2 regions of the Streptomyces sp. NPDC085866 genome follow, and region 1 is predicted to be linked to the other one. Evidence: riboswitches for the same ligand, from Rfam matches in the RefSeq annotation. Region 1 holds a riboswitch; the other holds the start of a gene.

Region 1 (3,050 bases):
CAGACCGCGCTCGCCACCCTCCTCACCCGCCTCCCCGACCTGCGGCTCGGGGCGGACCCGGCCGAGCTGCGCTGGCGCGGCGGACTCATCATGCGGGGCGTGCGCACCCTCCCCGTGGAGTTCACGCCCGCCCTCTGAGCGCGGCTCGAACAGGCCGGACGCGGACAGACGTTCACACAGTCGAACATGACAGACACTCTCTTCTGTGATCTTCACGTGATCTGTGCGGCATTAACTTGTGACAAGTGATCGTCTGCCGATACGTTCACTCATCAGCGTGGCCCCCGAGTTCCATCGGCCATGCCGGCCCCGCCGTCGTACGAAAGGCTTCCGCATGCTCTCCGGGAACGGTCGTCACCGTCGCCCCCGCCAGGCTCCGGCCCTCCTCGTCGCGGCCGGCGTGACCGGCTCCGCCATCGCCATCCCGCTCCTCGGTGCGGCGAGCGCCAACGCGGCCGACGGCACCACATGGGACAAGGTGGCCGAGTGCGAGAGCGGCGGCTCCTGGAGTGCCGACACCGGCAACGGTTACTACGGCGGTCTGCAGATATCCCAGGGCGACTGGGCCAAGTACGGCGGCACGAAGTACGCCTCCAGCGCCGACCAGGCCAGCCGTTCACAGCAGATCGCCGTCGCCGAGAAGATTCTCGCCGACCAGGGCACCACTCCCTGGGCCACCTGCGCCCTGCTCGCCGGCATGACCTCGAAGTCCGGCTCCGTGGATGTCGACACGGGCGTCTCGGGCTCCGACTCGGGCTCGGCGCAATCCGGTGACTCCTCCACGTCCTCGGACTCGTCCAACCAGGACGGCAATTCCGGTTCCGACGAGAATTCCGACCCGTCCGATCTGCCGGATTCGTCCTCCTCGTCGCCCTCGTCCGACTCTTCTTCGGATGCGACGACCATGCCGTCCCCGAGTGCCGACAAGGGTGCCGACTCCAAGGGTTCCGGCAAGGGGGTAGACACTCCCAAGTCCGACAAATCCGTATCGCCCGGCTCCGGGGATGTCCAGGGCGGCGAGTCCGTCACTACGGATCCCGCAACGGAAGACTCGGACAATTCGTGGCAGACCAGCAGCTCTTGGAGCCTGGTCGACACCGGCGCCCTCAGCAGTGGCGGACGTCACCGCGGTGCGAGTGCGGACGAAAGTACGGCAAACGGTCAGAGCGACACCCCGTCGGGTCGCCACGCCGACCGCGACCCGGGCACCTACACCGTCCGCGAGGGCGACACCCTCGTCTCCATCGCCGACTCCCTTGACCTCGACGGTGGATGGCACGCGCTCTACGCCGAGAACAAGAAGGCCATCGGCACCGACCCGAACCACATCAGTGCCGGTCAGACCCTGAAAGTCGGTGCCGAAAAGGGCGATAAGTAGCGGGAGTTGACGCCCCGCTTCGCTCCTTAATGTCCGTTTTGGCGAAAGTGTGGGATGAGTCTCAGAAGCCCTGATCGTCTTTGAAATTCCGCCGATCGCCTGTCTACGGTCAAGGCCGCTCGTCACCACGAGCCCCGGCATCCGCAACGCCGAGTCCTGCCAGCGGTTGCCCGGGAACAGTCGTCGCGTCATGCGCCGTAGGCAGGAGCGGGGGACCCAAGGTAAGTGCCGGGACCGGCAGTTGATGTCGGTACCGGCTTGGGGTGAAGCCGCGTCCCGTAAGGGTCGCGGCCGGGCAACTCAACCGGCCCGAACCCGACAGCTCACCTCGCAGGCGTCGGTGAGGGGATCGATCCATGCTGTTCTCCGGCAAGGGCAAGCACCGTCGTCCGTTCAAGGCCACCCGTGTCATCGCGCTCGCCGGTGTCACCGGCGCCGCCGTCGCCGCCCCGCTGATGGCGGCCGGCAACGCCTCCGCCGCCACCGCCTCCGAGTGGGACGCGGTCGCCCAGTGCGAGTCCGGCGGCAACTGGGCGATCAACACCGGCAACGGCTACTACGGCGGCCTGCAGTTCTCCGCCTCCACCTGGGCCGCCTACGGTGGCACGGCCTACGCCGCCCGCGCCGACCTGGCCACCAAGCAGCAGCAGATCACCGTCGCCGAGAAGGTCCTCGCCTCCCAGGGCAAGGGCGCCTGGCCGGTCTGCGGCACGGGCCTGTCGAGCACCCCGTACAGCGGCACCGCGGCGGCCCCGTCGAGCAGCAGCTCCTCGAAGACCACCACGACCACCACCCGCGCCACCGAGCAGCAGGCCGCCTCCCGGTCCGCCGAGCGCCCGGCCGCGAGCCAGACCGTCACCACCCCGACCGGCAAGAAGGTCAAGAAGGGTGACGGCGAGTACAAGGTGGTCAAGGGTGACACCCTCGGCGCGATCGCCGAGAAGCACAAGGTCAACGGCGGCTGGAAGAAGCTGTTCGAGCTGAACAAGGACATCGTCGAGGACGCGAACCTCATCTACCCGGGCCAGCAGCTGCACCTGAAGTGACACCTGGCTCCCACCGGAACCACAGTGCTCTCACAAGGCCTGCCCCCACTCTGAAGGCCTCGTGAGGGTCGTCCCCCCGTCCCCACGGGCTCCCCGCCCCGGCGCGTGTTCCCCCGTACGCGCCGGGGCGGGGTTGTTTGTGTCTCCTCGCCTTGTTTCCCCGCCCCGTTTCCCCTCTCTCCCCGCCTGTTTCCCCACTCTTCGGCCGGGCCTCATTCACAAGCCCCTTTGTTCCGAGCCTGAACAATAGGTACGGTCTCCCTGTCCCTCCCTGTCCACGGGACGGTCGGTCGGTGGCCGACGCCCCCGGGACGGTTAGGCTCTAGGCGCAAGGCACACAAGCCCCGCACAACCAGCGTCACATCCACGAAGGAGATGCTCGTGCCGTCCATCGACGTCGTCGTAGCCCGGGAAATCCTGGACTCCCGAGGCAACCCCACGGTCGAGGTCGAGGTCGGCCTCGACGACGGCAGCACGGGTCGTGCCGCCGTCCCGTCCGGCGCCTCCACCGGCGCCTTCGAGGCCATCGAGCTGCGCGACGGTGACCCGAACCGCTACCAGGGCAAGGGCGTCGAGAAGGCCGTCCTCGCCGTCATCGAGCAGATCGGCCCGGAGCTGGTCGGCTA
Region 2 (3,050 bases), on a different contig from region 1:
GTCCCTGTGGGCGCTCAGCCACTACCCCCACCCGTACCGCTTCCTGCCCGCCCGCACCCGCCACTACCTGGTCCGCCGGGTCCTCGGCCCGCTCGGTGCCTGGTGGCTGCGTGACCGCTTCGAGGGCAAGGTGCAGGTCCAGGAGGTCGAGCGGGTGGTGGGCGCCGAGGCCCCGGACGGCAGCCCGGTCCTCACCGTCAGCACCCACGGCAAGCGCACCGAGCGGTTCTCGGCCGACCACGTCATCGCGGCCACCGGCTACCGCGTGAACATCGCCGCGATGGACTTCCTCGGTCATGAGCTGCGCACCCGGCTGGCGGTGAGCCGGGGCACGCCCAGGCTCGGACCGGGGTACGTCTCCTCCGTCCCCGGCCTGTACTTCACCGGCCTCCCGGCGGCGTCCTCGTACGGCCCGGTGATGCGCTTCGTCTGCGGCACGGAGTTCGCCTCGCCGCGCCTGGCCGGGCACCTGGCGGCGGCACACGGCTGAGCCGTGCAGGACGCCGTCTCGCTCACCGGCATGTCCGATCACGTCGACGCCACCACCATCAGGTGGCCCGCAGGCGCCAATTGGAGTCGAGGAGCACACAAGTCCGGCAACTTCAGGGTGAGTCGGCGGGGCGTGCGATCCGTATTCTCTGATCATGGCCGCACCCCCCGCATACTCACTGATCGCCACCGACCTGGACGGGACGCTGCTGCGCGGCGACGACACCGTCTCCGACCGGTCGCGCGCCGCGCTCGAGCGGGTGGCGCGGGCCGGCGCCCGGCACCTGGTGGTGACGGGCCGCCCGGCTCCTCGGGTACGGCCCCTCCTGGAGGGCCTCGGCAGCACGGGGCTCGCGGTGTGCGGGCAGGGCGCGCAGGTCTACGACGCCGGCGCCGACCGTCTGCTGTGGTCGGTCCGGCTGGACCGGGAACTGGCCGAGACCGCGCTCGGCAAGATCGAGGCCGAGGTGGGGCAGGTCTACGCGGCCGTCGACCAGGACGGTGTGGAAGGGCTCACCCTGATCGAACCCGGGTATCTGATGCCGCACCCGACCCTGCCCGCCGTGCAGGTCGGCCGCCGCGACGACCTGTGGTGCGAGCCCATCAGCAAGGTGCTGCTGCGCCACCACACGCTGTCCGACGACGAGTTGGCGGCGATCGCTCGCTCGGCGGTGGGCTCGCTGGCGACGGTCACGATGTCGGGGCCCGGGACCGTGGAACTGCAGCCGTGCGGGGTCACCAAGGCGACGGGGCTGGCGCTGGCCGCCGAGTACCTGGGGATCGCCGCCGACCGGGCGCTCGCCTTCGGCGACATGCCCAACGACATCCCCATGTTCGACTGGGCCGGACGGGGTGTCGCCATGGCCAACGCCCACCCCGAACTCAAGGCCGTCGCCGATGAGATCACCACGTCGAACGAGGACGACGGCATCGCCGTCGTCCTCGAAAGACTGTTCCCGACCGACTGACCGGGATATCAGTAGTGGCCCGCCGTGGGCGCCGGTCAGTAGGCGCCGAAGACGTTGTCGATCGACCCGTAGCGCGCGGCCGCGTAGTTGCAGGCGGCCGTGATGTTCGCGACCGGGTCGTAGATGTCGTAGGACGTTCCGGCCACGTGGTACGCGTTGAACGTCGGGTCGATGACCTGGAGCAGGCCCTTGGACGGGATGCCCTTGGCCGCGTTGGAGTCCCAGAGGTTGATGGCCGCCGGGTTGCCCGACGACTCGCGGATGACGTTGCGGTAGATGCCGTTGTACGTCCCCGGGATGCCCTTCTGAGCCATGATCGCGAGCGACTCACGGATCCAGCCGTCGAGGTTGTTCGGGTACCCGGCGAGCGTGGTGGACGCCGTGGCGGCCGTGGGGGTGGCGGCGGAGGCGCTGGTCGCGCCGATGAGCGGAAGGGCGAGCACGGCGGCGCCGGTGCCGATGACGGCGAACTTGCGGACGAGGCGGTTGGTGCGGGTGCGGCGGGGCTGAGCGGCAACAGGCATGGGGACGTTCCTCTCCGTCGCCTGCGAGGTGAGCTGTCGGGTTCGGGCGGGGAGGTGCCCGGCCGTTCCTCTGGGGGGAGGCACGACTTCACCCCTAGCCGTCCCGGCGCGACGTGCGTCGTCCGGTCAGGCGGCTTACCTGGGTCCCCCGCTCCTGCCGTACGAATGAGTTCGTCGATGGGTGGTGTCAGACGCGGCAGGATTCGGCGTTCGTCTGACTGGCCCGGAAGCTATGCGACAGCACATGTCAGGAACAAGTACTGGATTCACCCAAAGAGGCATTTGACCTTGATCTGTTCCGAATGGGGCACTTGATCCTTTGCGGTTGCCAACGCTCAACTGGCCAATGCGGCAAGGGGAGAACGGGGGTGGTGCCGAGTGGCCGATTCATGGGCGCGCGTGACCCAATTCACGAAATGGCAAAGAGTATCAAATCAGACATGGGGGATTCGGGAGATTCGCCGGGTGTGGCGCAAAAGGAGTACCTCGCCCGCCGCGCGGTTCGCGACAAATCGGGCGAGATCCTGTTAAGTCGTTGTGTACCCACACTTATCAGATGATCAAAAACATACCGGCCGTGATCCGATACCGCCCGGGCTGGACCGGTGGGCGCTATCGGTGATCGAAACAGGACCGGATACGCTGACTTGAGTGATGGCAACGACCTATCGACAAACCGTGTAATCGCCAGCAGACACCAGCAGACAGGAGACCCCTCGTGACCGTCGTCGGGCCGTTCGGGCTGAGCGTGCGGGACCAGGCTCTGGAAGCCGATGTCCAGGCCGGATTGGCGGCTGTCGAGGAAGGCTTGCTCGAAGCCACCAAGAGCGAGGTCCCGTTCATCACGGAGGCCGCGCAGCACCTCGTACGGGCCGGTGGGAAGCGGTTCAGGCCGCTGCTCGTGATGCTCGCGGCGCAGTTCGGCGATCCGTACGCGCCGGGCGTCGTGCCGTCGGCCGTCGTCGTGGAGCTGACCCACCTCGCCACGCTGTACCACGACGACGTCATGGACGAGGCGTCCGTGCGGCGCGGCGTGGACAGCGCCAACACCCGCTGGGGCAACTCGGTC

Evidence for each region. A riboswitch is a leader RNA that binds a small molecule or an ion and turns the genes downstream of it on or off. The one in region 1 is predicted to bind cyclic di-AMP.
Region 2: linked by a shared signal. The riboswitch ahead of ACIF83_RS25835 (transglycosylase SLT domain-containing protein) and the one ahead of ACIF83_RS16165 (transglycosylase family protein) in region 1 are both predicted to bind cyclic di-AMP.

What each region holds. Positions count from the first base shown of each region.
Region 1 covers NZ_JBITSQ010000006.1:97,065-100,114, reverse strand. The annotation lists gene ACIF83_RS16175 (cytochrome P450) at 1-138, shown strand, start outside; gene ACIF83_RS16170 (transglycosylase family protein) at 335-1,378, shown strand; cyclic di-AMP (ydaO/yuaA leader) riboswitch at 1,562-1,730, shown strand; gene ACIF83_RS16165 (transglycosylase family protein) at 1,735-2,424, shown strand; gene eno (phosphopyruvate hydratase) at 2,800-3,050, shown strand, end outside.
Region 2 covers NZ_JBITSQ010000010.1:131,405-134,454, forward strand. The annotation lists gene ACIF83_RS25825 (FAD-dependent oxidoreductase) at 1-490, shown strand, start outside; gene ACIF83_RS25830 (HAD family hydrolase) at 645-1,457, shown strand; gene ACIF83_RS25835 (transglycosylase SLT domain-containing protein) at 1,493-1,981, opposite strand; cyclic di-AMP (ydaO/yuaA leader) riboswitch at 1,985-2,200, opposite strand; gene ACIF83_RS25840 (polyprenyl synthetase family protein) at 2,700-3,050, shown strand, end outside.